Regions from separate parts of the Bartonella sp. TT119HLJHH genome, predicted to be linked through region 2. Evidence: predicted binding sites of a transcription regulator. Region 2 holds the regulator's gene; the other holds the start of a gene.
The links. The regulator HrcA, encoded in region 2, represses chaperone genes, less so after heat shock. The targets are predictions, from matches to a motif close to GTTAGCACTCNCNNNNNGNGAGTGCTAAC.
Positions count from the first base shown of each region.

Region 1: a site for HrcA is predicted at 9,042-9,070, ahead of groES (co-chaperone GroES). Genes of this name have one in related genera too.

Region 1 is NZ_JBHILS010000005.1:112,626-129,197, forward strand. It holds gene ACFIJL_RS04365 (YopJ/AvrA family T3SS effector serine/threonine acetyltransferase) at 1-860, shown strand, start outside; gene ACFIJL_RS04370 (YopJ/AvrA family T3SS effector serine/threonine acetyltransferase) at 1,190-2,134, shown strand; gene ACFIJL_RS04375 (YopJ/AvrA family T3SS effector serine/threonine acetyltransferase) at 2,512-3,438, shown strand; gene ACFIJL_RS04380 (hypothetical protein) at 3,800-3,922, opposite strand; gene ACFIJL_RS04385 (lysozyme) at 4,225-4,887, shown strand; gene ACFIJL_RS04390 (hypothetical protein) at 4,884-5,120, shown strand; gene ACFIJL_RS04395 (hypothetical protein) at 5,249-5,461, shown strand; gene groL (chaperonin GroEL) at 6,992-8,635, opposite strand; gene groES (co-chaperone GroES) at 8,695-8,991, opposite strand; gene fumC (class II fumarate hydratase) at 9,218-10,606, shown strand; gene ACFIJL_RS04415 (hypothetical protein) at 10,806-11,045, shown strand; partial or broken gene ACFIJL_RS04420 (DUF4102 domain-containing protein) at 11,305-11,464, shown strand; partial or broken gene ACFIJL_RS04425 (lyase family protein) at 11,789-12,007, shown strand; gene ACFIJL_RS04430 (outer membrane protein) at 12,663-13,550, shown strand; tRNA gene ACFIJL_RS04435 (tRNA-Leu) at 15,173-15,257, opposite strand; gene ACFIJL_RS04440 (YqaA family protein) at 15,464-16,069, shown strand; gene ACFIJL_RS04445 (disulfide bond formation protein B) at 16,082-16,572, shown strand, end outside.
Region 2 is NZ_JBHILS010000001.1:135,270-151,841, reverse strand. It holds gene ACFIJL_RS00510 (alpha/beta hydrolase) at 1-684, shown strand, start outside; gene ACFIJL_RS00505 (M48 family metallopeptidase) at 716-1,462, shown strand; gene dapE (succinyl-diaminopimelate desuccinylase) at 1,686-2,858, shown strand; gene hemW (radical SAM family heme chaperone HemW) at 4,463-5,662, opposite strand; gene rdgB (RdgB/HAM1 family non-canonical purine NTP pyrophosphatase) at 5,659-6,306, opposite strand; gene hrcA (heat-inducible transcriptional repressor HrcA) at 6,814-7,884, shown strand; gene grpE (nucleotide exchange factor GrpE) at 8,009-8,671, shown strand; gene thpR (RNA 2',3'-cyclic phosphodiesterase) at 8,778-9,317, opposite strand; gene ACFIJL_RS00470 (HPr family phosphocarrier protein) at 9,943-10,236, opposite strand; gene ACFIJL_RS00465 (PTS sugar transporter subunit IIA) at 10,254-10,652, opposite strand; gene ACFIJL_RS00460 (HPr kinase/phosphatase C-terminal domain-containing protein) at 10,789-11,253, opposite strand; gene ACFIJL_RS00455 (stimulus-sensing domain-containing protein) at 11,277-13,061, opposite strand; gene ACFIJL_RS00450 (response regulator transcription factor) at 13,101-13,823, opposite strand; gene lysM (peptidoglycan-binding protein LysM) at 14,210-14,665, shown strand; gene ACFIJL_RS00440 (copper chaperone PCu(A)C) at 14,771-15,325, opposite strand; gene dnaK (molecular chaperone DnaK) at 16,295-16,572, shown strand, end outside.

The sequences.
Region 1 (16,572 bases), on a different contig from region 2:
CATTAGACACTCTTACAGCACATTTAGAACGGCTTAACATCGAAAAAATACAAAACACCCCTTTCAACCGTGCAGAGTTAAAAGATATTGTTGCCGGTTTAGAACAGCATAATGCCGATGGCAGTTGGATCAAAAATTATTATGATATTTTAGATCTTTACATGATGCCAGCTTTGGTAGATCAAGCCAATCGTAAATATCCAGAGATGAATCTTAAACTTGCAATGACACCTGACGACTTTGCCCTTGCACTCAAAGAAACACTCGAAAATGGCATTAAATCTTCTAGACTGATCGTTAACGCAAAAGATAGAGGAATTCATTTTGCGGTCATTGATCATCAAACCATAGGGGACAAGACATCTCTGATATTTTTAGAACCTACCTCACTGCGTGACACGCTCCCCGCCTTACTTGCATTAAGAACGCGACAATCCATTGAACATCACCAATTGCCTAACATTCATTTTGCCATGGCAGAAATGAATATTCAACGCAGTTCCTCTGAATGCGGGATGTTCAGCTTAAGCCTTGCCAAAAAGCTTTATCTCGAATCTCAAAAATTGGAAAGACTGCACAAAGATAATATTAAGGGTGTGTTATGTGAACCAGACACGCCTTTACCTGCTGAAAAATTAGATCCATATCTTCCAGCTCGTTTATACAAACACGTGCAAGGCAGAAGACGTCTTAGGGAATATTTAACAGCCAATCCAGAAGCAGCACATGAAAAAGTAAACAAAAAAGGCGAAACCCTAACTGAGAGGTTTGAGAGAAGCTTGGTGGCAACAGAGACAAAAACTGTTTCTGTTTCACAACACAGAAAAAGAGCAACAGAATACAAATCTCTGATGATGTAATAAGCATTTAGCTCTATTCCACCTTCACAAAGTAATGAAGTTCTGCGGCTTGACGGTTAAGCATAAATTACTGTTAGCAAATCTTCTTTTCCCTTTGGAAGAGGTAAAGATGCAAACAATAAGCAACATGACCTCTTAAAAAGATAAAAAGATACCTTTCCTTGACTCTGAAAAGCGTGGGATTTTGTCTTTCGTAACATTTTTTTTTTAAATAAAGGTGATTTCATCTCTTTATTTTTTTAAGCTAAAAATCTTTCCTGCAAACATTGTTTAGCCAGAATTGAAGAAGATAATATTTTCTACCAATTATCAATATAGAGGCTAAGCTTATGAAGCCACAAGATTCTTCCCTCCCTCATTCCTCGCAAACCCCAGAAGGTGCAAGCGCACCAGAAGGGGCGCATGCAAATGCATCATTAGACACTCTTACTGCACATTTAGAACACCCCAGTAGCGAAAAAGGCAAAAATATCCCATTCAATCGTGAAGAATTAAAAAGTATCATTGCCCGTTTAGAGGATGATATCTCAACGGGTCGTTGGGTCACAGCTGATTATGCAAGTACAGATCTTAAACTAATGCCAGCCTTGGTAGATCAGGCAAATCGTAAATATCCCGACATGCGTCTTCAATTGGCAGCGTCATCTCACGACTTTGCCCTTGCACTCAAAGAAGCCATCGAAAACGGCGTTCAATCTTCCAGATTTATCATTTACACAAAGGATAGAGGAATTCATTTTTCAGTGATTGATCATCAAACCATCGATGACAAAACCTCCGTGATATTTTTTGAACCTACAACACTCAACAATATGAAACCAGCAGTGCTGGCATTAAGAACACAATTGGCTCTTAAAGCGCATGAGTTGCCCAATTGTTCTTTTGCCATGGTAGAAATGGATATTCAGCGAAGCTCTTCTGAATGTGGAATGTTCAGCTTAGCCCTTGCTAAAAAGCTTCATACCGAATCTCAAAAATTAGAAAGACTGCATCAGGATAATGTTAAGGGTGTATTATGTAAACCAGACACGCCTTTACCTGCAGAAAAATTGGATCCATATCTTCCGACCACTTTTTACAAACACGTGCAAGGAAGAAGACGTCTTGGGGAATATCTAAAAGCCAATCCAGAAGCAGCACAGGAGAAAGTAAACAAAAAAGGCGAAACCCTAACTGAGAGGTTTGAGAGAAGCTTGGTAGCAACAGAGACAAAAACTGTTTCTGTTTCACAACACAGAAAAAGAGCCACAGAATATAAATCTCTAATGATGTAATAAGCATTTAGCCCTATTCCACATCCACAAAGAATGAAGCTCTGCGGCTTGACGGTTAAGCATAAATTGCTGTTAGCAAATCTTTTTTTCCTTTGAAAGAGGTAAAGATGCAAACAGTAAGCAACATGACTTCTTCAAAGACAAAGGATAAAACAGGACAGCTCTATCAAAAATAGCCCATTTTAAAACAGTGCTCATAAATTTGAAAATGCACGAGATGCTTCATTTTTTTAAATTCAAGAAAACCATAAGCTTTTTAAAAACACCCCTTTTTAACCTCACCTTCCAAGATGCAAAGGTTCTCTTTCAAAACATTGTTTAGCCAGAATTGAAGAAAATAATATTTTCTACCAATTATCAATATGGAGGCTAAGCTTATGAAGCCACAAGATTCTTCCCAACCTCATTCCTCACCAACACCAGAAGGGGCAAGTGCAAATGAATCTTTAGAAGACCTTATTGCCCGTTTAATGCAAAGCTCGGTCCAAACAGAAGAAGAACATGTTGCACCGAGTTCTGCCGAATTAAAAGATATTATTACAGGCTTAGAAGATGATCTCGTCACCGGCCGTTGGATTAACGCTTATTATGAAGATACGGATATTAGATTGATGCCGGCTCTCGTAGAAAAAGCAAACAGCAAATATCCAGACATGAATCTCAAATTGGCTCTTACAGCAGAAGAGTTTTCGCACGCCCTAAAAGAAGTCGTTGAGAGCGGCGCAAAATCTGCCCGATTTATAGTCAATTCGGGAAGCACAATCCACTTTGCCGTCCTTGATTATCAAAAAGTTGATGAGAAAATCTCTTTGATTATGCTTGAACCTACAACCTTTCAGAATATCACGGCTTGCAAACTAGAGAGAAAAATAAATCAAACCCTTCAATGTCTTCAACTGCCTCCTTATTCTTTTACCACAGCAGAAATGGATATTCAGCGAAGCTCTTCTGAATGTGGAATGTTCAGCTTAAGCCTTGCCAAAAAACTTCATCTTGAATCTGATAAATTAGCAAGATTGCACAAAGATAATGTTAAGGGTGTATTATGTGAACCCCATTCCTCTTTATCTGCTGAAAAGTTAGATTCCTATCTTCCCATCAGTTTATACAAACATGCGCAAGGAAGAAGACGTCTAGAACAATATTTAAAAGTCCATCCGGAAGCTGAACATGAAACAGTCAACAAAAAAGGCGAAACCCTGAGAGAGAGATTTGAAAAAAACTTAAAAACAACAGAGGGAAAAACTGTTTCTATTTCCTCTCACCAAAAAAGGATTACTGAATACAAATCTTTAACGATGTAATTGAGGTTTTTTCCATATTGCTATTCATCAAAGAACGAAGAGAGATTGCTTTACAGCGAAGATTTCTCTAGGCAAATCGGCTTTTGTGTTCGTAAAACAAAAATAGCAAACAACTTTTCTCTTAAAGAAAAAGCACCATTGTCCGATAAAAACCATCCCCTCTTAAAATTGTATCAAAATTCCAAAGCTCTTGTTCGCCCAAAGCTTTTTGTAACAATGAGACTATTTGAATAGGCAAAACGCTTGATACATAAAATATTGAATGCTTCCGTCTTCAGTAAAAGCATATGTCTTGTTTTTCTGAGAGTGTGCGCTTATATCTCAAGCCCCCCACATCAATGCCATACGACGAACACAACCACTATAGATCACGCTTATCGTGCATCAACCCAACAACTGCCCGCACACCAATAAAGACTCCATCAAAAAACCAATACAAGGTCTTAAAATCAACAACCTCTCTTAACGGAAAACACCAGCCCAACCATTACCCTTCTTGCCCAACCATTTACCCCTCTTGCCCAACCATTTACCCCTCTTGCCCAACTATTTACCCCTCTTGCCCAACTATTTACCCCTCTTGCCCAACCATTATCCCTCTTGCCCAACCATTTACCTCTCTTGCCCAACTATTTACCCCTCTTGCCCAACCATTATCCCTCTTGCCCAACCTTTTGATTTCATCACAGTTTCACATCTCTTCTGTTTTTGAAGCGTGAAAAAATTCATTTTTAATCTGTCAACCAGCCTCACGTTACCGTGAGGCTTTATTTTATGGAGAAGCAAATGAGAAAAATATCTAAAGCAGGACTTGCACTCATTAAACAATGGGAAGGATTGCGTTTACAAGCCTATAAAGATGCCATTGGGGTGTGGACAATCGGCTATGGTCATACCAGCACGGCTGGCAAACCGTTCGTTCACAAGGGCATGATCATTACTGAAGAACAAGCAGAAGAAGTTCTTTGTCAAGATTTAAGGCAATTTGAAAACACCGTTGAAAAACATGTGACGGTTTCTTTAACGAATGAACAATTCGCCGCACTCGTATCGTTTTGCTATAATGTAGGAACGGCAGCTTTTTGTAATTCGACCCTTCTAAAAAAGCTCAATAACGGCGAATATGAAGCCGTCCCTGCTGAGTTACAAAAGTGGACCAAAGCAGGAGGAAAACGTCTTCACGGTTTAGTGCACCGTCGTGCAGCAGAAGCAGGCTTATGGGCGAAAGGGGCTTATGTTTCTTCCAACTATCAAACCGTAGAAACGCAAGCACCAACGGGTGTTTTCAAGGCAGAAGCGCTTACGCCGATTATTGGTTCTTTTTCTGGTCTTGGCGGTTTATTGGCAGGCAATGGTCCTATCCAATGGGCATTAGCAACCATTATGGTTTTAGCCGCCTTCGTTGGCATTTTCTTTGTGGCAAAACGGTTTCGGGAGCAGCGTTTATGATGGGGTGGTTGAAAAAAAATCTGATGATAACAGGAGCGGCTCTGACCGCTTTTTTTATTGCTTTAGCAAAAGCTTTCACTCTTGGAAAGAAGATTGAGCAACAAAAGCAAATAGAAACAACACTAAAGTCATCAACAACACGGCAAGAGGTGGAAAATGAAATTAATCAAAAAAGTGATACTGATGTACGGGCTGCTCTTACTCACTGGTTGCGCGATAAAAACAATCAATGAGCCTTTTTCTTGCGTTGGTTGGCTGCCCATTTATTTAGACAACAAAGATCTCAATATCATCAGTTCAAATCTCGCAAGAGATATTTTAAAGCATAACAAACAAGGGGAACACATGTGTGGGTGGAAACATGGCTAGAAAAAAAACACAAGACGATAAAGAGCTTACAGAAAAGGAAAAAGAAATCCTACAAGAAATCATCATGACTTATAAAAGTATAAAAGTGATGTCGCGTTATACGAAGTGGATTATATTCATCATTGTGTTATTAGCGCTTGATTTTTCACGGATTATAGATGCGCTGGGAAATTTTTTTACACAAAAATCGAATATTCAGCTCTAAAATAAAAAATAAAAAATGAACCGTGAGACGTGTTCAATTATTTTAAAATATAAAAAGCCATTCGTTATTTTTTGAACACATGGAGTTTTATTGATGATTTTTCACGTCTCACGAAAGGTTTTTACAAGCTTCACAAACGTCGCACTCTTCACAAACACTTTCATGAAATGAATTTAAGGGTATGAAGAGAGATTTTTAACAAACACGTAAGTCAGCAACTTTGGTAACATAAGAAAAGGATCATACCAACATACATTTTTTTAATAATCTATTGATATCCAAATGATTTTATACTCTTCATAAATAGCATTGCCAAGAATTTGTATTAAAAGACATTTCTTTTAAAGAAGTGCATAAACAAGCAATGTAATGGTAGCCTTACATAAAGCCTCTCATCTTTACGTTTAATAAAAAAGCAAGCCGGCTCCTCCCTGCCTCTCAATACCCTACCTCTCAATTTTCACCCTCCCAATGCCCTGCCTCCCAATGCCCTGCCGCCCAATGCCCTGCCTCCCAATGCCCTGCCGCCCAATGCCCTGCCGCCCAATTTCCACCCTCCCAATGCCCTGCCGCCCAATGCCCTTATGTCCTATGCATAAAGATCAAATTGAAGAGAATATATGAAAAATCCTTGGCTCGAAAATATGAAAAGAAGGCATGAAGCTACAACAGAATTTCGCGTGCCTTTATCATCAGAAGCATTAAAAATTCTAAAACAAGCGCGCCTACTGTCTCGTAATGATTTTTTTCAGCTATCTGTCATGGTCCCCTTAGCTCAAAAATTGCTCCCCCCCCCAAGAATTTTCTGTCACAATATAGGCAACAAACAGAACTTGAGTATAACAACATGGGTTTGGCTCCAGTTTAGGTGATGAGCTTACCGAAAAAAAGATGAGAGCAAGGCGAAAAATTAGCTTTTATCTTTAAGCTTCTCAAATGGAGCAGTCTCCCCATTTCAGAGATCAACGAAACAGAGAGATGCTTATCCCCTTATGCAAAAGCTTGAAATACCAGCATCTTATTCATAAAAAACAAACCAGCCCCATCATGCTCTTTTCAACTCTGTCTTTCCAACGCTCAATAGGTACTAACTCTTAATTACTAACTCTTAACTACTGACTTTTAATGATTGCGTTGGTTTATAAAAACCGTAGTGACCTCTCACCTTATGAAGCACAAACACAGGATTTTTTAATGATAAATGAATAAGCTTAAAATAAAAAAAAGAACTATATGAGAAAGAAATTATTATAAATCAAAGAATTGTATTTTTATCAGCAAAATATTTTCAAAGGCAATCACAATCTCTGCACAATAGAAACATTTCATAAATGCAAGAGAAAAAGCCAAAAACCAAGAGTGAGATCTATTCACTCTCTTCATAATGACGACATATCCCTCCGTGGAAAAGAGAATAATCCTCTAAGATAAAGAAACAATCATAAAGAGGAAAATTCGTATGCACAAAAGAAATATACAAGAAAACGGGCCCATAAGACCCGTTTCTTTATTACGTCTATGGAAAAGAGCTTAGAAATCCATTCCGCCCATTCCGCCCATTCCACCAGCAGGCATTGGAGGCATTGGAGTGTCTTTTTTGGGAACTTCAGCAACCATTGCTTCTGTTGTGATCAGAAGGCTCGCAATTGAAGCCGCATTCTGAAGAGCAGAACGCACAACTTTCACGGGATCAACAATTCCCAAAGCAATCAAATCACCAAATTCACCGGTTGCGGTATTGTAACCATAAGTGTCAGCATTATTTTCTAGCACTTTGCCCACAATAATAGCGGCTTCTTCACCAGCATTGGTTGCGATTTGGCGCGCTGGAGCTTGTAGAGCACGACGAACGATACTAATACCCGCTTCTTGGTCAGGATTACTTCCCTTAACAGTCAACGCATTTGCTGCACGCAACAATGCGGTACCACCACCAGCAACAATACCTTCTTCAACAGCAGCACGTGTTGCATTCAAAGCATCATCAACACGGTCTTTCTTTTCTTTCACTTCAACTTCTGTTGCACCACCCACACGGATAACAGCAACACCACCAGCGAGTTTAGCAAGTCTTTCTTGCAATTTCTCACGGTCATAGTCAGAAGTTGTTTCTTCGATCTGAGCCTTGATTTGATTGACGCGAGCAGTAATTTCAGCTTTTTGTCCAGCACCATCAATAATGGTGGTATTTTCTTTAGAAATATTCACTTTCTTTGCACGTCCAAGCATATCCAAAGTGACATTTTCAAGTTTAATGCCCACATCTTCAGAAATAACCTGTCCAGATGTCAAGATAGCAATATCTTCCAGCATTGCTTTACGGCGATCACCAAATCCAGGAGCTTTTACAGCAGCAATTTTCAAACCACCGCGCAGTTTGTTAACCACGAGCGTTGCCAAAGCTTCACCTTCCACATCTTCAGCGATAATGAGAAGTGGTTTTCCAGACTGAACAACAGCTTCAAGCACAGGAAGTAAGGATTGCAAATTAGACAATTTCTTTTCATGAATGAGAATGTAAGGATCATCGAGATCAGCGACCATTTTCTCAGCATTTGTGACAAAATAAGGGGAAAGATACCCGCGGTCAAATTGCATTCCTTCCACGACTTCCAATTCCGTTTCAGCGGTTTTAGCTTCTTCCACGGTAATGACGCCTTCATTGCCCACTTTTTCCATAGCATCAGCGATCATTTTACCGATTTCAGCAGCACCATTGGCGGAAATTGTTCCCACCTGTGCAATTTCTGCAGAAGTTTGAATTTTTTTAGCTTTTTTGAAGAGGTTTGCCACCACTTCTTCAACAGCAGCATCAATTCCACGCTTCAAATCCATTGGGTTCATACCAGCAGCAACGGCTTTAACACCTTCTTGCACAATAGCCTGTCCCAAAACAGTTGCTGTTGTTGTTCCATCACCGGCAACATCATTGGTTTTAGAAGCAACTTCGCGCAACATTTGCGCACCCATATTTTCGAACTTATCTTCCAGTTCGATTTCTTTTGCAACGGATACACCATCTTTTGTGATGCGAGGCGCACCGAATGATTTATCAATCACCACATTGCGACCTTTAGGGCCGAGTGTCACCTTCACAGCATTAGCAAGAATGTCGACACCGCGCAACAAACGCTCACGCGCATCACGGCCAAATTTGACTTCTTTAGCAGCCATTTAATTTCTCCTTGGAGTTTTTTTCAAAATAGTACACAATGAAAAACTAAGCGCTTCAATTAGCCCATAATTCCCATAATGTCAGATTCTTTCATGATGAGGAGATCTTCCCCATTAATCTTGACTTCAGTTCCAGACCATTTTCCAAACAAAATACGGTCTCCTGTTTTGACTTCTAACGGCACGCGCTTTCCATTATCATCCAGAGCGCCATTGCCAACAGCAATCACTTCGCCTTCTTGAGGTTTTTCTTTTGCTGTATCAGGGATGATGATCCCACCAGCTGTTTTATTTTCAGATTCAACCCGACGGACAACGACACGGTCGTGAAGTGGGCGGAATTGTATATTAGCCATGTTTTAAATCCTTAAAACTGAACATAATTGCATTAATCTTAAAAGTTCTTGCTAGCACTCTCTTCACGTGAGTGCTAACATGAGTTAGATATAAAATCGGCATCTCTCAATGTCAAGAATAGCCATAAAATAATTTTTCTAAATGAAGCTTCAAAGTCTTGCCTCTTATTGCACTTTCGCGTTATCTATCTTTTTTGAGAACCCGTGAACAAAAAAGGATCTTATCATGGTTGAAACACGTCAGGAAACGGATAGCTTTGGAACGATTTCGGTCCGTCAAGATCGTTATTGGGGCGCACAAACTGAACGTTCTCTGCATAATTTTAATATTGGCAGTGAAAAGCAGCCTCTTGCCATCATCTATGCCTTAGTCCTTGTCAAAAAAGCAGCAGCACTTGTAAATATGGACAAAGGCAAACTACCAGAAAATATTGGAAAAGCAATTATTGCCGCCGCTGATGAAGTGCTTGCTGGCGATTTTGATACGCATTTTCCACTCTCCGTCTGGCAAACAGGCTCAGGCACACAAAGCAATATGAATGTCAATGAAGTCATTGCTAATCGTGCTAGTAAGATTTTGGGAGGAAAGCTTGGAAGCAAAAAACCCGTTCATCCCAATGACCATGTCAATATGAGTCAATCATCGAACGATTCCTTTCCCACGGCGCTTCACATTGCCACCACGTTGCAAACACGCCAACACTTACTGCCAATCCTTGAAGCTCTTATTGCGACATTAAAACAAAAAGAGCAAGAATTTGCAGACATCATTAAAATCGGCCGCACCCATACCCAAGATGCAACCCCTTTAACCTTAGGGCAAGAATTTTCAGGCTATCGTACCGCATTAGAAGCCAATCTTCAGCGCATTGAAAATGCTCTAACCGATGTCCAAATGCTTGCTCAAGGTGGCACGGCTGTTGGCACAGGACTGAATGCACCCAAAGGTTTTGACGTTGCTTTTGCGCAAACAGTAAGCACTCTCACAGAAATAACGTTCCAAACTGCCAGCAATAAATTTGAAGCACTTGCCCATCATGGCGCCCTTGCGCATTTCCACGGAAGCTTGAATGCTCTCGCTGCTGATTTGTTTAAAATTGCTAATGACATTCGGTTTTTAGGCTCTGGTCCACGTTCTGGTTTAGGAGAACTCAGTCTTCCTGAAAATGAACCCGGCTCTTCCATTATGCCCGGCAAAGTCAACCCCACACAATGTGAAGCCATGACCATGGTTTCTTGCCAAGTCTTTGGGAATCATACCAGCGTAACCTTTGCCGCAAGCCAAGGACATTTTGAACTCAACGTTTATAAACCTGTTATTGGCTATAACGTTTTACAATCAATTACCCTTCTTGGTGATTGCATGCGTTCTTTTGATATGCATTGCATTCAAGGATTACGGGCCAATCGTGTTCATATTCACTCGCTCATGGAGCGCTCACTCATGTTAGTCACAGCTCTTGCACCAGAAATTGGCTATGAAAAAGCTGCTGAAATTGCCAAAGCAGCGCATAAAAATGATACAACTTTGCGCACCGAAGCATTAAAAGCAGGCGTTTTTGTAGAGGATTATGATCGATTAGTTGATCCTAAAAAGATGATTGCTCCCCAATAAACAACCCACTAAAAAAGATGCAAACGTCTTAAAACAAATCTTTCTGTCAAAAAATCGGGGTGTAAACACCCCGATGATGACCGATAACAATTACCCACAGCGTTCATTTTAGGCTCTGGTCCGCATTTATGCTATGGATGGTTTTGTTGCTTATGTTGTACTTAAAAGGCACAACGGTTTTGGAAAGAAATGAATAGTCATGGCTCAACACCCAATGGCTATACTGGCAGAAAGTGATTTAAATGGCTATGACCGTAAGGTGTTTTTCATTCTAGCTTCACATCTTGATTTTAAAAATCAATTAGCTATCAACCAAACAGAATTAGCTCAAAAAAAATCAGTATTAATAGACATAATTTCAATCGAAGTAAAAAAGATTAATGAATTCATAGTAGTTACGCTTACAATGTTATCATTATTGATAACATTGGGTAGATAACTCTTATCTCAATGAGATAATGTATTGATTTATAATAATAATCTAGCGTTATCCATATTGAATGAGAATCCTAAATACCGTAAGATTTTCTCATTTTAAATCTGTCCCATGTTGCATCAATCAAAATCACTGACTAGCACATCACAAACGCAATGAATGTATGGATAGAAATTGTATCCGATAAGGACTACAAACGCCTCTAATGAACCACCTCAAGCGCCAAGGACTGTCACAACGGACAAAGGGGCCTGTCACAACATTGTGGAGAGGACTGTCACAACACCCACGAACTGGCAAATATAGTAATGGCACCGGCTTGCTCCTCTATGAAGCGTAAAAGAGGTGCTCAATAGATTTATCGTTATACCATTCACAATCGCCGTCGTGAAATGGGTTTAGGAACATTGAGAAATGTCTCCTCTATGAAGCGTAAAAGAGGTGCTCAATAGATTTATTGTTATATCATTCACGAGCCACCGTCGTGAAATGGGTTTAGGAACATTGAGAAATGTCTCTTTTATGAAGCGTAAAAGAGATGCTCAATAGATTTATCGTTATATCATTCATAATCGCCGTCGTGAAATGGGTTTAGGAACATTGAGAAATGTCTCTTTTATGAAGCGTAAAAGAGGTGCTCAATAGATTTATCGTTATACCATTCATAATCGCCGTCGTGAAATGGGTTTAGGAACATTGAGAAATGTCTCTTTTATGAAGCGTGAAGATGGGGCGTGCTCAATAGAGGAACAGCTGTTGGAACAAAATTTGATGCACTGAAAGGTTTTGATCTTTGCTGAAACAATTCACTCTCTGACGGGATATCCTTGACAGCTCGCAAGAAATTGGAGGCATTTGCCCATTATGACACCCTCACCCATTTCCACAAAAATCTGAATGCACGCGCTAATCTCTTTAAAATAGCCAACGACATTCAGTTTTTAGGCTCTCATCCACGTTCCGGCTTTAAGCGAACGGAACGGAGAGTTTTCCGTTTTACATGGCGCATAAGAAACCTCATGAGACTTGAGATTCTCGCACTTTACTCCTTCTTATTCTTCGTATTCCATTCAATCAATCAAAACTATTTGCTTGGCAATCAAAACTATTCGCTTGGATTGCCATAAGCAAAAGTGGCACATATAGATAAAAAAGAAATAAAGTCGCTCATCTCCTCAAGTGCTCAAAAGGCTATCGCAATACAAAGCTACGCAATATCAGAAACGAGCAAAGAATATAATGGTGCCAATATGCATTTTTTACGTTCAATTAAATATTAAGCACATTAATTTCAATCACAATGGATAATACATTTAACACTTAACAACAAAGAGTATTTTTAATATATATTAAATAATGTTTTTTAATAAATAAAAAGCTTGTTTACTATATTATAATTTTTTCTAAAACATAGAGAATACTGAAGTGTGTATATAAAAAATACTGAAAAATCAATACAAACGCGAGATAATAGCATGAAAACAAGTTTTAAGAATGCTTAAACATGGATAATTATAGATTTTTTGAGTATTTTAGTTTTCATAATGATATTAAATATAGATTTCTTTAACCGATTCGTGTATAATGCGCCTTGTATTCTAAATGAATTGGGGATATTTTATGAAAACAAAATGTTTAATTGCACTATCTATTTTCACTTTCATTACCGCTTCAACAGCGCAAGCAGCAGATACGGTAATCTTTAAGCAATCAGAACCGAAGGTTTCATTGCAAAATGATTCATCGTCACGTATTTCACCGGTTACTATTTCTGCACCTTTTTCTTGGTCTGGTTTTTATTTAGGAGGACAAATCGGATATTTTTCCAATAAAAATACTCTAAATTATGTAGAAGAAGCCAGAGACGGAAAATGGGCTTGGATTGATAGAGATTTATCACCGAAACTATCAGGATTGAGAACAGGGTTGTATGCAGGTTCTAACATTGATCTAGGAGATTTTGTTTTCGGTTTTGATACCGACTTAGTCTGGTCTGGGAGGAAAAGCACCCAAACAGACAGTGGAAAGAAAATTTTAGATAAATTAGACTCCATTAACGTTGCCTTTAAAGAAGCTGGGATTCCTATCATAAAACCTGCAGCTCAGGATGAAACGATACCCAACTATGGTGACATTGTTGTTAGCAGTGTAACATTGAAAGAAATAGGGGCTGGTGCTACGCGCGCGCGTATTGGTTTTGCTTCCCATCGTCTTATGCCTTATATTGCAGGAGGTATAGCCTATAAACAGATGCAATATATCATGTCACTTTTATCAAAATCGCAAGAAGATTCGACAATTTTTGCTTCTGGCAATATGTTAGATGAGACAAAAACAATGATTGGTTACACTGTTGGTGGTGGTTTTGATCTTGCAATGACAAATAATATCATTATGCGTACAGAATATCGTTATTCAGATTTTTTTAAAAAGAACTTTGCAAACGATAACCTTAAAATCTCTTCTCAAGCGCATGATGTTCGCTTTGGTATCGCTTACAAATTCTAAGTTTTGTAGAAAAATTGAATGATTAAAAAACCCTGTTAAAAACGGGGTTTTTTTATGCCCCTTTCCCCTAAAAAGACATAGATTCTAAAAAACAGTACTAAACTGTAAACAAATAGTCACGAAACAATAAAGCCTCTCCCTCTCTTAAAGCAAGCTTCTATCCTCGCAGCCTTTCATGTAATGCATTTGGAATATAAAAGCTTTACTATCATACCACTGAGCGCCATCGTAAAATAAATGAGAGCCGTTATGTAAGAGATATTTCTTTAAAATAAATATGGATATTGCGCATCAATAGCAGTTTTATAGGATATATGTTGACTTTCCTCCCCGCTCTTAAAGAATAAAGCTTCTAAAAACCTATGTTTAAAAATCCATTTTTAAACACCATGTCCATTTATAAAAACACAAAAACTCTTGAGGAATCTTGGGAGATTTGGGCGGGCTTCTCTGGGCTCCTCCTCATGGAATGCTCTTAAACCTAAAGCAAGACAAACACACTGAAGAATATCCAACCCACCCTGAAAAAATACTGTAACGTTTCAAGGAAGTATGCCCTATATGACCACACTACAAATGCCTATATTACCACACTTCAAACGACAGTGTTTTACAGCTATTGTATGCCAGAGTGGAGAGAGGATATTGCGGTTTTCTGTTTATGTAATTTCTGTAACGGGGAGACAGCTTCATTTGGGGAGCACATGAAGTTGTCAAGGTAAAACCCAATTTCCAACCTTACCCTTTTCCTCTGCTTTACGACTTCCAAAAGCCTCTAAAGCACAATCTTTTAAACCTCTAAAACTCTGCCTTTTAAAGAGAGGAGATTACGCATTGCCTCATGTTTTTGTTTCTCACATATCTTTTTGGCGATCCCCCCTCATGTCATACGACAACGCTTCAAACCAAACACATTCAAATTCAAGACACTTTGGTTGCCAATGCACATGCATGTTTTAAAGAAACATCTCTCAAAACCCTCAAGCCCATTTTGCGACAGCACCTACAAGAATATAAAATCTCTAAAGCCTCTAAAGCACAATCTTTTAAACCTCTAAAACTCTGCCTTTTAAAGAGTGGAGATTACGCATTGCCTCATGTTTTTGTTTCTCACATATCTTTTTGGCGATCACGCCCCTCATGTCATACGACAACGCTTCAAACCAAACACATTCAAATTCAAGACACTTGGATTGCCAATGCACATGCATGTTTTAAAGAAACATCTCTCAAAACCCTCAAGCCCATTTTGCGACAGCACCTACAAGAATACAAAATCTATAGAGCACCATCTCTACACTTCATAAAAGTGCAAGCAGGCACCATCCATCATACACTTTACCTCCAATGATGCCCTTGAAACAGCATAAGAGGCATTTTTATTCATTTTTTGTAAAATTTCACTCCACGCGAGCTCATCTAGCTTGTAACGTACGAGCGACATGATTTTGGTTGATTTACTAGAAGCAGACTTGAAATGAGAGAATCCTACGGTATTCGAGGTTTTTCATTCAACATGCAAAACATTGAACACGGTCTATGAATCTCACGTTTTATAACCCCCCATGTTTTATAAAACAACGTGATGCGCCATAACAGGATAAAGGGAAATATTTATGAAGTGGTGCGGGTGGTCGGACTCGAACCGACACTCCTCTCGGAACCAGATTTTGAGTCTGGCGCGTCTACCAGTTCCACCACACCCGCACACAGCTATAAAAGACAGACTTGTCGATTATTCCTTTGCACTATATGAAGAAGAACAGATTCGTCAACAGAAGACTTCTCATTTTTTAAGAATTCATATCATTTTCTTATCTATTTTATGGAATATTTTCTTTATTGGATTTCTCTACCGGATTTATAGCAATCTCATTTGTAAAGTCTTTACCTCTTAAACTTATAAAAGCCTCATGATATTAAACAAATTAAAGGTTTGGACGATTTCTTTAGCAAATCGGCGTACAGCACCGCACTGGCTTGGTTTCATTGCCTTTATTGAAAGTTCTGTTTTTCCAATTCCCATAGATGTTTTATATATTCCGATGCTGCTTATTCATCAAAAGCAGGTTTATCGCTATGCTTTGATTGCGACGATCTGTTCTGTATTAGGAGGCATTGCAGGTTGGTTTATCGGACATTTTGCCTATGATACCCTTGCCAAACCTATTTTAGAAATTTATGGTAAGGTTGAAAGTTTTGAATCTCTGAAAAATAGTGCAACCCTGCAATTTCTAATCATTTTACTGATAACATCAGGTTTTTTTCATCTTCCCCCCATCAAGATTGTCACAATTTTGGCCGGTGTAATGAGTGTACGTCTTGAACTTTTCATGCTTATTTGTATTTTTTCTAGAGGCGCTCGTTTTTATTTTCTCGCGTGGCTGATTAAACATTTTGGACAAAAAGCAATGAATTTTCTAGTACAGCATTTCAAATGGATTGTTCTCATTGGTTGTGTTAGCCTCCTTTTAATTTATGGGATTTTCATAGCTTTTTTAAACAGGAAGCTTTTATAAGGAACAGACTTAATGGCATGCGTTTTGTCTTCTCACCCACTTTTACACAAGCACCTTCATCTTGAACCCAGCAGAAAAGAACAAAGTTTGTGGGCTTTTTTTCTCGCTTTTTGCTTGTCTGCCACAATAGGTATTGCCCTTGGTTTTGAACATTTCGGAGGGTATCTTCCTTGCGATTTGTGTCTCATAGAGCGTTTTCCCTATTATGGTGCCATACCCTTTTTGCTCTTAGCAGGTTTTGGGGCATATTTTTTTCGCATAACTGCTTGGGTACAACTTTTATTTTTGTGTGTTTTTGTCTTAATGTGCATCAGCCTTGTTTTAGCCATTTATCATGCGGGTGTTGAATATGGCTTTTGGGCTGCTCCCCTCAGTTGTGGTTTAAGCGCAGTCAGAAAAACTTCAGACATTAACCAGTTGCTTAACCAATTAAACAACATTCATCCCCCTTCTTGTTCTGAAGCATCCGCACGCTTTCTTTTTCTTTCATTTGCCGGTTGGAA
Region 2 (16,572 bases):
CTTACTGGCTATCAATCCGATATGTTAGGAAGTAAGGCAACGTTGGTTGATCAGTTTGCTCAGAAGAATGATTTGTCTTGTTTACGTTTTGATTATTCTGGACATGGAGAATCTGAAGGTGATTTTTTTCAAGGAACAATTTCGCGTTGGGTTAAGGAAAGTTTAGCGACTTTTGAAACCTATTGTGAGGGTCCACAAATTTTGATTGGTTCCTCTATGGGGGGGTGGATTGCGCTAAGGCTTGCTATGATGCTAGCACAGAAAAATAAGAAGCTTGCTGGCATGATATTGATTGCTCCAGCGCCTGATTTTACACAAACATTGGTGGAACCAAAATTAGGACCAGAAGAATGGAAGATTTTGGAGGAAAAAGGCTATATTGAACGACCTGCAGTTGATGATACAGAGCCAATGCCCTTTACAAAAACATTAATTGAAGATGGGCGCGAAAATTGTGTTATGAAAGGATGCATTGATGTTGGGTGTCCAGTCCATATTCTACAAGGGATGGAAGATGAAGATATTCCCTATCAGCATACATTGACTTTACTTGATCATTTACCTCTCCATGATGTAACATTGACACTTGTTCGTGATGCAGATCATCGCTTTTCTCGTCCACAAGATTTAGATTGCCTTGAAACAGTATTGAGATCTTTGATTAATCAGATTAATGCAAAATAAGGGGTACATTTATTGATGAAGATAAAAATATATGAGCATTTCTAAACAGCATTTTATTTTTTCTGATCGCTCTGTACCTGTACGGGTGCGGGAAAATAAGTATGCGCGCCGTCTTACCTTACGTATTGATGCCAGAAGTCAGGAGATTTGTGTAACAACACCACCAGCAATAAATCTCTATGCGGTTGAAAATTTTATTGAAAAACATCGGTCTTGGATTGAGGCACGTCTTGCTCATGTACAAATCTCTCATAAAAATGCTTATCTCAAAGTGGGGGCGACAATTCCCTTATTGGGTGTTTCTCATACCATCAAGCATAGAGAGGGACGTGGGGTAACAGAAATTGTTACAGCAGATGCGGAGCAAGGGCCTGAAATTATTGTTTATGGTCAATTAGAATACCTCCCAAGACGCATTGCTGACGTTTTGAAAAAACAAGCAGCACTTATTATAACGCCTTTGGTGGCACATTATGCTCATCAGGTAGAGCGTAAAGTCAAATCCATTTGTTATAAAGATACGAGAAGTCGTTGGGGCTCTTGTTCAATCGATAAGCGTCTTTCTTTTTCTTGGCGCCTTATTATGGCACCAAAAGAAGTTGTTGAGTATGTTGTTGCCCATGAAGTTGCTCATCTTGTCGAAATGAATCACGGACCAAGATTTTGGGATCTTTGTGAAGAGCTATGTCCTGATAGTAAAACATATCGTGCTTGGTTGAAAGAAAATGCTCCTAGACTGCATGCCATTAATTTTGATTCATATAATTTAGAGGCGTAAAAAACTTTCAAATGAAGGCAATATTTAACGGAACTTTTTGTTGAGTGTTTTGTTGAGTGTGTGCTTGCTCAATGCATAATGAGGAAGCCATTGAAGCTCTCAGCACGATTGTTTTCCCCTGCTTGGTTTGCTGAGTGTCTTCAATGTTTTGCTTTATCTTTTTTGTAATTCAGCGTAATAACCCTAAGTTCCGATGACTTATAAAAAATGGGAAGGTTTTTTTATGTCTGTTCTTACAGATCCACTTCAGCTATTACAGGCACTTATTCGTTGTCCTTCTGTTACACCTCATGAAGCAGGGGCTTTATCAACTTTGGAACAATTTTTGAAAAAAATGGGATTTCACGTCGAGCGCCCTATTTTTACGGATAAAAATACAGATAATGTTGAAAATCTTTATGCAAAAATGGGAAATGAAGGACCCCATCTTATGTTTGCGGGTCATACGGATGTTGTACCGCCAGGCGCATTGGAAGATTGGACTTATCCACCTTTTGAAGCTGTCATAGATCAGGGAAAATTATATGGGCGGGGTGCTGTTGATATGAAGGGTGGAATCGCTTGTTTTATTGCGGCTCTAGCGCGAGTTCTTGAGAAACGACCCATTAAAGGAAGGGTAAGCCTTTTAATTACTGGTGATGAAGAGGGGCCTGCTGTTAATGGTACGGTAAAACTTCTCAAATGGGCAGAAAAAAAAGGCGAAAAATGGACTGCGGCTCTTGTGGGAGAACCAACAAGCGTAAAGACTGTTGGTGATATTATCAAAATTGGTCGCCGCGGATCGATTTCTGGTGTCATTACCGTGAAGGGTCGCCAAGGTCATGTTGCTTTTCCAGAGCGGGCTGCCAATCCCTTACCTTTGGCAAGTAAGCTTATTCAAGCATTGACACAAACTGCTTTAGATAAAGGGACAGAGAATTTTCAACCCAGTAATTTAGAGCTCACAACCATCGATACTGGTAATTTGGCAGTCAATATTATTCCAGCGCAGACAACAGTTCGTTTTAATATACGTTACAATGATCTTTGGACAAAAGAAACACTGATGAAGGAAATTGAAAAGCGTCTTGCTTTGGTGCAATCAAAAAACAAGAGCGATCAATATCCCTCTTATCAGCTTGAATGGATTCCAAGTTTAGGAGATGTTTTTTTGACTAAAAATGATAAACTCATTCAAATTTTATCTAATGCTATTAAAAGTGTAACAGGGAGTGTACCAGAATGTTCCACTTCTGGTGGTACTTCAGATGCGCGATTTATTAAGGATTATTGCCCAGTGGTCGAATTTGGCTTACCAGGGCAAACGATGCATATGGTAGATGAGTGTGTTGCCCTTGATGCAGTGGAAACTCTTACTACTATTTATGAGCGTTTTATTATTGAATTTTTTGCATAAAGAAAAGGTTGCTGGTTCAAAAATACCTTTATCTTGTTGTGCTATAAGATATTGCCATTTAAGGTGTGGTGATACGAGACTCGTAAAACTTAATATATTAAGTAGTCTTAGAGTAAGTGATGAATATTCTTAAGTTGGGATTCTTGCCTGTAGAGTCTTTAGTTAAGTGAATTACATAATTGAAAAGGCAAAAGAGACCTGCTTGAAGAAGCAGAATTGTTTAGACCATATTGGATTGAAAATATTCGTTCTTTAAAGTGTAGAAAGGAAGTCACACGCAATCATATATGGAAAACAATGAATATTATATCATCATTGTGTGGTGACAGGTTGAAGCTATAAAGACGCACAAAAACATGCTACTATTGTAAAAAGTTCGTACAACATAAATGCACTCATTCACAGCTCATGTTTTAATATGGTTTCTGCGCTCTCACAAAAGGTACCTCTTATTTCAATTAGATTCTCTTAGAATAAAGACTATAGGAAAAGCGCTTTAAGTTTGTTTTATTTCATATATTTACCTTGCTTTTTTTGTCCCCAAGAACTTCCGTTGCAAAATCATTACGAGATAGAAGGTGAGCTTATTTAATCAGCTTTAATCTTGGCTATGATAAAGATACACAGAGTTTTTTGTAGCAGCACGTTGATTTCTTTAATCAAAGACTGTCCTAGTATTATTCTCAATTTTTTAATAAAACAACCTTAAAGGACGCGTATAGACACTCATAAGCATGTACGCATACAAGTAAGATCATATGGGATTAATGACGTTTCGCTCGCTAACAAAGCAATCTCGATTCATATCTGGTATATTTGCCATTTGAGTGCATTATTTGTTTAATAAAACTCATGATTTTACTGTGGCCTATAAACCAATACCGATCATACAGCCGCGTATCTCAAATAAATATTGGTTCAGTATTTTTTGCGATAACAGCTTTTATATAACAGAATAGGATAAAAGCATTGTGTATATCTATTTTTGTAATCTCTGAAACAGACATACAACCACAACCTGATTGAGGGAAAATATAAAGGTATAAAGGTGAAAATCAGCGTGCTTTTTTACTTTCTTTTTTATTCAGCTTTACGGTTTTCAAAATTATCTAGAGTAATATCTTTTTAAATAATCAGAAATTGATGCATGGTTTCATGCTTATTTCTCTGGTTCTTTAAATGGTGCCACGATTTCATAAAAAACAATACATTGTCGTATTATGCATTCACGTACTTGTTTTAGAGAAATTTTCTCAAGGTTTGTCACATTTGTGCTACTACGGTGCTTATGAATGTTGTAATATAAAATCTATAATGCCTCCCCATCTTTATGTTTATGAAAAATAAAGTTAGAGCACCATACACTTTCTAGCTCAAAATATTGCAATAGCTTTTAGCACTTAAGGGTGTTCATAAGAGGCCTTTTTACTCCTTTTTTATAGTTTTTATCCACATGCTTCTCTATTTTTAAGGTGTAAGCAAATGATTGTAATTAATTGCCTATAAACAGATTTAAAATAAGGGAATCTTACGATATTTCAGTCTCGCTTTTGCTATAAAAAATGATAATTATGGCATAAAATCAATATGTTGTTATGGAAAATTTAGTTTGCGAGTTGGCTAATGATGTGATCAAGAACAATACGTCCTTTGGCTGTTGCTTTTAAGCGTTGGTTATCGACCATTTCTATCAATTCTTGGTGTTGTAACTCGATCAGTTTTTCCATAGGGATGCGTTTGGGACTTAAGGTTTCATAGCGTATAAGTTCTAAGCCTTCGCATAGGCGTAACCCCATAAGGAGCATTTCATTTGCCTGTTGCTCAGGGGTTAATTGTTCTGTTTCAATACAGCCATGTCCTGTTGTTTCTACCAAATTAAGCCACTGTTCGGGATGCTTTTCATTTATTGTGACATAACGTTCACGGTTTTTAAGGTGTGATAATGATGTTTTTGAACAGGCAGAGGAATGATTTGGTGCGTTCTCAATGAAACGTCCATGTGCTCCTGGACCAAAGCCTGCATATTGGTGATAACGCCAATAAAGAAGATTATGTGCTGATTCAGCACCGGGCATGGCATGATTTGAAATTTCATAGGCAGGAAGTCCACGCAGTGCTGTTATTTCCTGGGTAAGATGATATAGATCTGCGGCTAGCTCTGATGGGGGAAGGATAAGTCTTCCTGCATCATGAAGCCGTTTAAAGGCGGTTCCTTCTTCGATCGTCAATTGATAAAGAGAAAGATGGTCCGCTGCTAAATCAATTGCTTGTACAAGTTCAGATTTCCATTGTTCAAGGGTTTGTTCGGGGCGGGCATAAATGAGATCAAAGGATAAACGTGGAAAAATTTGCCGTGCTAAAGCAATGGCACAAAGAGCTTGTTCCACATTATGGAGTCGGCCAAGTTTGCGCAATGCTTTATCATTGAGCGCTTGTATCCCTAGAGATAAGCGATTAACGCCTGCCGCACGGTATCCACGAAAGCGCTCTGCTTCCACACTGGATGGATTAGCTTCTAATGTAATTTCAACTTTATCATCGACTACCCATTTTTTTGCAAGTGCTTGCAATAGGGCATCGACAGTTTGCGGCTCCATAAGGGAAGGGGTTCCTCCACCAATAAAAATACTTGTAATATGGCGTGGGCCTATTTTGTGGTATTGCGTTTCTATTTCGCGCTTAAAGGCGGTGACAAAACGTGGTTGATCAACACCATGGATGCGAACATGCGAATTAAAGTCACAATAAGGACATTTAGCTGCACAAAAGGGCCAATGAATGTAAATGCCAAAAGGTTCATTCATGAGAATGCTAAAAGGTTTTCTGCCAAAAGTTTGAAAGCACGTGCGCGATGTGAAAGAGGGGGAATATCATTACGTTTCCAGTTGTGTTTTTGCTCTGTTGACATTTCTCCAAAGGTATTTTCACATCCATCGGGTAAAAAAATAGGATCAAAACCAAAGCCTTTATCTCCCCGTGGAGGCCAAATGAACGTTCCTTCAACGCATCCGCGGAAGTAATCTGCATGAGCATCAGGCCATGCAATGCAAATGACGGATATAAAACGGCATTTTCGTTGGCTTTTTTCTCGTGCTCCGACTTTTTGGAGTTCATTTTCTATTTTTTTCATAGCTTTTGGAAAATTACGTGTACCATCGGCTTGAATTGCCCAATCAGCGGTATAAACGCCTGGCGCACCCTCCAATGCATCTACTTCTAAGCCTGAATCATCAGAGAGGGCAGGAAGTCCTGTTTTTTTTGCTGCTGAAAAAGCTTTAATATAAGCATTTTCTTCAAATGTTTTTCCCGTTTCTTTTGGTTCTGGCAAGCCCAGTTCTTTTGCCGATTGTATTATTAAACCGAAAGGTGTAATTAAAGTAGTGATTTCATGCAATTTTCCGGTGTTATGTGTAGCAATGACAAGTTTTGTATCTGCTATGCTTCTCATATAGATTTCTCCAAAAATGAAAGGGGAATTATTTTTGTGCTAAAAACCGACTTAAATGCTCATATACACATTCTGCTTGATTTTACATGATATGATTATTTTACACGTTTTATGATATTTTATTCCAATAAAATTTTTATCTTGTATGAAGATAACCTTGCAAAGATATGAAAGACACCTCTTTATTTATAATAGCATTTTATGATAAATTTCCAATTTTCTGCTTGCTCTAAAGGGTGAATTTTCTATTCACAGCGGTTTTTAATCAATCGAGATTCTCTTGACAAGTCCCTACAGCAGACCACTTTACAGATCAACTCTTATCTTATATTTCTCACACACTCTAACAAAAAATATCCCTGCGTAATTTATCAAGCATCACTTTGAAAGGTAGCATTTTACAGCTCAATAGGATAATATGTTTTTATACTACTTTAGACTATTTGACCAAACCTTGGCAAAACTTATATAAGAGATGAGGATTTTAAAAGTAGTGAAACAATTGTGATGAAGCACAAAACTATTGATAATGAACTAAAATATCTTGATGAACGTTCGCGTGATATTTTTCGCCATATTGTTGAAGCTTATCTTAATGATGGTGAACCTGTAGGGTCACGTAATCTTTCGCGGCTTTTACAACAGACATTATCGCCTGCGACGATTCGCAATGTGATGAGTGATCTTGAACATCTCGGTTTGATTTATGCACCACATGTTTCTGCGGGTCGAATGCCAACACAATCAGGTTTACGCTTTTTTGTTGATGCATTTATGGAAGCGGGTGATTTGCCAAACGAAGAGCGAGAAAATATTGAAATGCAAGTCAAAGAGTCTGGTCATGCACAATCGGTTGAACATTTTCTTGTTCAAGCAAGTCGAGTTCTTTCAGATCTTTCACGTGGGGCAGGGCTTGTTTTAGCAACAAAACAAGAAGGAACATTGAAACATATTGAATTTGTGCGCCTTGATAGGGAGCACGCTCTTGCCGTTTTGGTGACTCAACAAGGTGAAGTTGAAAATCGTATTGTTCATTTGCCAGAAGGGGTTACCCATGCACAATTGACGGAAGCAACGAATTTTCTCAATGCCCATATCCAAGGGCGCACATTGAATGAAGCTAAAGAGGAAATTACCCGCTTGTGCGCAGAAACACGGGCTGCGCTTGATGATTTATCGCATCATCTTGTTGAAACGGGATTAGCTCTCTGGGGAGGAGAAGGTGCTGATCATAAAATACACCTCATTGTTCGTGGGCGTAGCAATTTACTTGAAGATGTGAAAGCAGAAGAAGATTTAGAACGATTACGCCATTTGTTTGATGATCTTGAAACGCGTGAGAGTATGGCACAGCTTCTCGATTTAACGGATGAAGGTTCTGGGGTTAGAATTTTTATTGGTTCAGAAAATAAGTTATTTTCTCTTTCTGGTTCTTCTTTAGTTGTAGCACCTTATCGAGATTCACAACAAAGAGTCATTGGTGCTTTAGGTGTTATTGGTCCTACACGGCTTAATTATGCAAGGATTGTGCCCATGGTTGATTATACAGCTCAACTTGTGTCACAGTTATTGCGTTAAAACGATGCAAGTAAGTATTTGTACTATAAAAGCTCATTGTATTATATACATCGCTACCCCTTGATTTTTGTCTGTAGAATTTCGATATCGAGAATAACGAATCTTATGAAGGAATAAAATTTTTATGTCTGATGAAAAAAACAAATTTACTGACGCTTCATTTGAAAATTGTAATTTAAAAAATCCAGCTGATCGTAATACACTTAAACAGGCAGCCGATGAATTTTTAAAAACGCATAAAACAGAGGAACACGAAGCCGTTGAAACAGAAAACAATGAGATCAGTGATCCTTTAGCATCTTTGCAGGATGAAAATAAAGAACTGAAAGATCAGCTTTTACGTCTTGCTGCAGATATGGAAAATCTTCGACGTCGTACTGCGCGAGATGTGGCGGATGCAAGAGCTTATTCCATTGCTAATTTTGCACGGGATATGTTATCGGTTTCTGACAATCTCAATCGTGCTTTGGAAGCGATTCCAGAAGGTGCACGGGAGAGTGATGCTGGTTTGAAATCATTGGCAGAAGGCGTTGAAATGACTGAACGTGCCATGATGGCAGCATTGGAACGTCATGGGGTGCAAAAAATTCATCCAGAGGGGCAAAAATTTGATCCTCACTTTCATCAAGCGATGTTTGAAATTCCCAATGCTGATGTTCCAGATAATACTGTTCAACAAGTGGTTCAGGCAGGTTATATTATCGGGGAAAGGGTGCTACGTCCAGCTATAGTGGGTGTAGCTAAAGGAGGAGCAAAAGAAGCTTCTGTTGAAGCTGATTCGGCTTAAAATACTTCAATAATAAATCTCCAACATAAAATGCAGCATTCCCTGCAATTACACATATATGAAGTCTTTTCTTAAAGGGTTTTTAAAGGGTGTTATAAACACCCTTTTATCTTTGAAGCGCCCAACTTCCTTTTACAATATAGGGAGTCTTATTTAAGGGAGAGGCCGATAACAATAAAACAAAATGATCAACTTCAAAAGGAGGGAGCGAAAAATCATCTCGAGAAGATAGATAAGAAGAAAGATCTTTAAGATTAATATCAAATATTCGTGCAAGAGTGATATGCGGAATAAATAGTCTTTCATCAGGCTTTAACTCTAATTTATTCCGGATATATTGCATCTTTTCATGTAAAAGAGTAAGCTTTTCACAAGGTTCAATGCGAACCACAAGAGAATGGGGAGCATTTTCTGAACTAAAAACTTCAAAGCCCTTTATCTGTAGCGTAAAAGAAGGAAGTTCTATAGTGTTAAAGGTATGCATAATTTCATCTTCTAGGGAGCTTTCAACTTCGCCAAAAAAAGATAAGGTTACATGAAAATTTTGCGGGTTGATCCATTGTGCTTTTGGTAAGCCATTTTGCAATGATACGAGGGCTTTTGTTGTTTGTTGAGGAATCTGAAGAGCACTAAATAGACGACCCATGATATTATCTCCTTATAATGAAAGATGCTATCCCAAGCGCAATATAGATAATAAGGGCGGGGCACGTACCACAGAAAACAAGGCAATAGTATAGAAAAAGAATGTCTAAAAAATGCTTACTATAATTATGAGCGTACAAAGCTTATACGTTTTAAGAAAATGGTTATGACATTGATAAGAATTGCGTTTTCATGATCTATATCACAATGATGTGCAATGGAAGATTACTTGTGTATTATAAAGGCTACAAAGTGAGCAGAAAATAAGAAAAATTGATAGATTTTTGATGTGCGAAATTATTTTGACATTTATCTTTAGCCTAAAATAAAGCATATTCTCATACAAAGGTGAAGAGTTCTCTTTTTTGTAAATGTTTAATGATATGATTAAGTTGGGGAATAGCCATAATACGCAAAACTATTCAAATGGGCCAAATAATGTTAGGAAAAGAAAAAAATTCTTGCATAACAAAATTACTATAAGCTTTTACATTTATGATAATTATGTCAATCTATAATGGATATGAATATTGGTATAAAAGCGGGAAGAGAAATTAAAATTCAAAATAATGATAGAAAGTTCCTATTTTCTAAGAATCATCATCCTTGTTTATGATGAAAAAGCACTAGTTGTCCTCTCCAAAGTTGTTATTGATGAGCTTTTCAAGAGCATTAAGAGCATCTGTTGCTTCTGGTCCTGAAACACGAATGGTGAGGTTGCAACCGGATGAAGCCGCTAGCATCATAAGTCCCATAATTGATGATCCGCCAACAATTTTTCCATCCTTTTCAACTTCAACAGTAACATTAAAATTGTCAACAGTTTGTACAAATTTTGCAGAAGCACGTGCATGCAACCCACGTTTATTACAGATATTGAAATGACGACTTATACATGGGAGGGTATCTTTGGAAAACATTGGTATTTTATTATCCGCTATAAAGTCATACTTGGTACATTAATATATTTACGCCCTGCTTCTTGTGCTATTCTTAACGCGTCTGATAATGAAATATCAGGACATTTGCGAATAGAAATCAGTTTAATAAGCATGGGCAAATTAACACCGGCAATCATTTCAACGCGTCCTTTTTCAATAGCAGGAATGGCTATATTTGATGGTGTTCCACCGAACACATCTGTTAATATGATGACGCCATGATCCGTATCTGTATCGGTTACTGCGGCTATAATATCACCTCGGCGCTGATCTATATCGTCATCGGGATAAACGCATATTGTTGCGAACTTTTCTTGTACTCCAACAACATGTTCCACGGCATGTAAAAATTCGACAGCCAGCTCACCGTGCGTTACAAGCACGAGTCCAATCATTTACGCAAACTCCTGTTAACTAATAAGACCCAACCATAGTTGGTGGGAAAGACATTGTACAAGGCTTTATCTTGCTGCCAAGAAAAATTTGCAAAAAAAAGGCAAAAATTGTGATTTTTTTATCTTTAGAAAAAAATTAGACAGATTTTTGCCATATTTTTCTAAACAAAAATGCTTCAATAGCTTGACAAATAGCTGTACAATCGGCTTCACGAAGAGAGGGAAGTTTTAAAAGAGGAATGTGCAAATTTTCAAATTGAAAAGTTTTATTTGTGGAAAAACGTTCATATTCCGGACCGAGAAAAATAACGCAATCGATAGTTGTGTGCTTTTCAAATTCTATCATATAGAGACCAACGCCACGAATCTCGATGCCGCCCTCTAAATTATCAGGAGTGTATCCGTGAAGCTTTCCATTTTCCGCACGCAACATTGTATAATCATCACTGATAAGCTTCGCTTCACGTTTTGACCACTCAGCGCGGTCAAGCAAAGAAAGGGTGAGGGTTGATTTTCCTGATCCCGATGGACCTATAATTAATAGCCCCTTGCCGCCTAGTTGAAGGCAATTTGCGTGGAGTATTTCACATTTTGTTTTCATGTCTTTTACTTTGGATAAAAGATTTATTTAGCAAGCGGAAGCATAATAGTAAAACGTGCACCAGTTTTACACTTCCCAAGTGTAGGATCAATAATATTTTCGGCTGTAATTGTCCCATTATGAGCTTCGATGATTTGCCGACTAATAGAAAGGCCAAGTCCAGAGTTTTGCCCAAAAGCATCTTCATTTGGTCGATCTGTGTAAAAACGTTCAAAAATGCGTTCAATATTTTCTGAACGAATACCTGGGCCATTATCTTCAATGGTTAAAATAAGGGTTGAAGCATGACTTTTCATAGTAATGCAAATTTTGCCACGATTCCAAGGAATAAAAGAGCGCGCATTTTCAAGAAGATTTGAAATCACTTGCCCTAAACGGAGTTCATGTCCCAATACAAGATAGGCTTTTCCATGAGGACGTGGGACAATATTAAGGCTTATATCAATGGTTTGCGTATTACGATACACTTCCTGAACAGCATGAACAAGACTTTCCAAAAGCGGTGTCATATCAACAATCTCTGCGGTTTCTCGTGCAAGCTCTGCATCGAGCCGCGATGCATCAGAAATATCTGTAATCAACCGATCAAGGCGGCGCACATCATGTTGAATGATTTCCAGCAATTTCTCTTGTGCTTCTTCATTTTTAGCCAGAGGGAGCGTTTCAACAGCACTGCGTAGAGAGGTGAGAGGATTTTTTAATTCGTGGCTTACATCCGCAGCAAAGCGTTCAATGGCTTCAATACGCATATAAAGGGCATTAGTCATATCACGAATAGAAGTTGAAAGGTGACCAATTTCATCTTCACGCATTGAAAAATCAGGAATTTCTACACGCTGATTATTGCCATTACGCACTCGATTAGCCGAGGCAGATAATTTACTTAATGGATGGGCAATCGTATGGGCCAAAAAGAGAGAAAGAACCAAAAGTACGCTACCTACAACGGCAAAAACTTTAAAGATAACCAGTCTTTCTCCCTTTACAATGTTATCAATATCGGAACCCGTGGTTGAAAGAAGAAGAGCTCCAACCACTGCGCGATAGCGTTGAACAGGAACGGCAACAGAAACAATTAATTGCCCTTGTCTGTTGCGTCTTTTAGCCGTAGCAAGAGATCCGTTTAATGCGCGGTACACTTCTGGATAAGCAATACCACTGGTTTTTGTTTGTTCTCTGTCAAGAGCAATACCTTTGCCATAAAATGCGCTTGAATACCATGAAGTAAGGCGATCCCACATGTTTTGTTCTGTTTTAAGAGGGGGTAAATCATAACTAAAAACTTCTCCACTAGAATAAAGAACGCGCGAATCAAGAAGGAGAGTAGCATCACGATCATAGATACGTGCTCTTGTTGTTTTAGGTGTAATAAGACGCCGTAAAAGAGGGGCAACTTGCTCAGGGTTAATAGGAAAATCCCAAGAATCGGTTGATTGAGGGGCGGGTGTAACGCTTTCACCAGTCTGTAACTCTAAGAGTTTTTGGGGGTCAATGAGGATAGAATTTGTATCTACTGTTGCAGAAGCAGCAATAGCCCCAGCAATAATTTTTCCTTGGGTACATAAACTTTTAATTTTTGCTTCAATTAAACCATCGCGAAATTGGTTAAGGTATAAAATTCCTGTAACTAAAACGGCAAGAGCAGCAATGTTTAATATAACAATGCGACGTGTAAGGCTGGAAAAAAGCAATTGTCTAAAGAGACGTTGTGTTCGAAGATGCAAACGAGCAAACATAAGAAATGGCGTTGAGGATGTACCATTAACGGTTGTTTTTTGTAAAGTTTCCAGTTGAGAATTGTCTGTCATCGATTTGATTGCCGTTCAAATTTTTGCGACAAAATAGTTTTATACCTCGTGGAAACGATAACCTACACCATAAAGTGTTTCAATCATTGCAAAATCATCATCCACTTGTTTAAACTTTTTACGCAGACGTTTAATGTGACTATCAATGGTGCGATCATCTACGTAGACTTGATCACTATAAGCAGCATCCATTAAAGCATCACGACTTTTTACAACTCCTGGTCTTTGTGCTAAGGTTTGCAGAATCAAAAATTCCGTAACGGTTAAAATAACAGGTTTATCTTTCCATGTACAGGTGTGGCGTTCTTGATCCATCACAAGATCTCCACGTTTGAGAGAAGAGGTGGAAGAAGTTCCTGTAGCAAGCGGTTGGTTACGTGCATTAGAACGGCGTAAAATAGCTTTCACGCGTTCAATAAGAAGACGTTGGGAGAAAGGTTTCGTAATAAAATCATCAGCTCCCATTTTGAGACCAAATAATTCATCAATTTCATCATCTTTAGAGGTAAGAAAAATAACTGGAAGATCAGATTTTTGACGCAAACGACGCAAGAGTTCCATCCCATCCATTCGGGGCATTTTAATATCAAAAATAGCTAAGTGTGGAGGGTGAAGTGTGAGACCCTTGAGTGCAGATGCTCCATCTGTATAGCTTTCAACCCGATATCCTTCTGTCTCAAGCGCAAAAGACAAAGATGTCAAAATATTGCGATCATCATCAACAAGTACAATCGTTTGCGTGATTGTTGGTGTATCTTTCATGGTTTCTTAGACCTTTCTATTGCTGTGGTAGCAAATTACCCACACTTATTTATATGGGAGTTCATATTTTTTTTGCAAAACAAATATGATACAAATTGTAGCAAAGTAAAAAACCTTTTGTCATTACTGTAAAATCTTGTTTTGCTTTCATAATTTATAATGTTTCTACGTCGATTAAGATCCCTTCATTTGAGAGAAAATTTTCATAAAGGCTTTTTTTATCAAGGTTTATTACAAAGTTTATTATTGTCCTTGTTCCATAATTGAACAGGTATAGTTTTGATTGTTGAAGTTTAGAAAATCTGCCTATGTGTTTTAAGAGCAAAGAAAAGAATGTGGCAATATATGCACAAAAATTTGTTTCTGCTACACGAAAGGAGGTCGTAATGGGATTTTTTAATTTTATTAAAACTGTAGGGGAAAAGTTAGGTATTGGGGACCATGAACCAAAAGAAAAGGATTTTAAAAGAGCATTTGATCATTTTCAACTCGGTACAGAAAAAGTAAATATTCAAGTTGAAGACGGTAAAGCTATTTTAAGCGGTGAAGTTCCAGACAGGGAAACACTTGAAAAAGCACTGCTGGTTGTTGGCAATACACAAGGTATCTCTTCTGTAGATGTTGATCAATTAAAGGTCATAGATACAACGCCTAGAAAAACTTCTCGCTTTTATGAGGTTAAATCGGGTGATAATCTTTGGAAGATTGCTGAAGAGGTTTATGGAAAAGGGCAAGGTAATAAAAACACATTTATTTTTGAAGCCAATAAGCCAATGCTAAAATCTCCCGATAAAATTTATCCTGGACAAGTTTTACGTATTCCTGAAATTGACCATAGTTAATTCATCAAAGGGGATAATTTTTTACTGATGGCATTAAACAAAAAATAAAGAAGCGTAAAAAAAATTCACGCTTCTTATAAAGTGTGTATTTATAATAAAAGGAGCTTAGTGAACAAGAGAGGATTTAGAAGGTGATGGTGCTTTCATAGCGTTTACAGAGAAATCAACATCAATGGTTCCTGCTTTCTCAAATGTCAATTTTGCGCTAATTTTATCACCTAACTTGAATGGTTTTGAAATCCCCATAAACATAATATGATCACCGCCAGGCTTAAGCGTGATTTCTCCATTTCCAGGAATTTCAATGCCATTGTGCATTTTTTCCATTTTCATAATATCATTAACGACAGCCATAGAGTGTATCTCTGTTGTTTTTACTCCGTTTGTGGAAATAGCAACCAAACGGTCTGGGGTATTACTGTGATTAATAATGTAGAGATAACCGCTACCAACTCTTATACCTCTAGGTGTTTCGCGTGTCCAAGGATTGAGAATTTCTATGTCGCCAAGTTTATATTGCTGAGCACTTGCAGGCAGGGTTATACCAGCAAAGAGAAGAGCACACACGATATTTATGATAACCTTATTGTATGGATATTGTGTATGTATTATATTCTTAAAGATGAGATTTGTTATTTTCTTAATAATAGATATCATCATTGATTTACCCTCCTTCATAAGATTCACACTTTGAATATTTTTTATTTTAGCAGAGCTTTTGTTTAAAATAAAAGAAAGAAATGCTAAAATGAAATTGATTTGAATATGAGAATAAAAATCATAGAATTCTTGGATTTTAAAAGAAGACAGTAAGGTTTACAATGACAACACACCTCTCAATGCTTCCGTGTTCATCTCATAAATAGTATTTGTAAATGGTATAAAATCTATGATGCATCACTATTTTACTTAATGAAGATATAATACAAAACAATCATCAACCACTTTACCAATTTTAATATTATGACAGCTTTTGGCGTTTTAAAGCGTTTATACAGAGGCGTTTTTATATATTTTTAAAGTTCAAAATTATACAGTTAAGAAAAAACGCTTTAGGTGAGTTTAAAGCACAGCTTTCAAATAGCCGCAAACAATGAGACCGTTAGAAAGAGAATTTTTGAAAGGAGATCGATAGATAATGCCTTTACGGATGTGAGCATTAGATATGATGACTATGTTAGTCCAAGGAAAATTTATAATATTCGTGATATAAATTATTCGCCTTTTAAAAAGCTTTTATGGAAGTATGATTTTATCAATGATGAGAAGATCAAGAGCGAGAGTGCAATCACTCTTTTTATTTTTTTAATTTTTATAGAAAAATATATTTGTTGAGAATTGCAAGAAAAATATATTATGATCTCAAGTCTCTCATAAATATGGTATTTATGGGTCATTAGAGTGCCTATTTTAAAATAAATTTTTTATTTTGGAGATGTTTCTCTCATTATTCTCTTGTAGCAATAAAAGCCTGTTCTTATATACGAGGCAGCAAGGCTTGTTGCGACTTGCAGTTTATTATTTATTTATGTTGCTTGAAGCAATATACGGGCTTTAGGTGTTATGAGGAGCTATCTTAAAAAGATGCTTTATGAAGGTTGAGGTAGCTTGCTGAATGGAGATTATAATATGGCAAAAGTAATTGGTATTGATTTGGGGACAACGAACTCTTGTGTGGCTGTTATGGATGGCAAAAACGCAAAAGTTATTGAAAACTCAGAAGGAGCGCGAACAACACCTTCGGTTGTTGCCTTTACTGATGGGGGGGAGCGGCTTGTTGGGCAGCCTGCTAAACGGCAGGCGGTGACAAATCCTGAAGGGACAGTTTTTGCAGTTAAACGTTTGATAGGGCGCCGTTTTGATGACCCTATGGTTGAAAAAGATAAAGCACTTGTTCCTTATAAAAT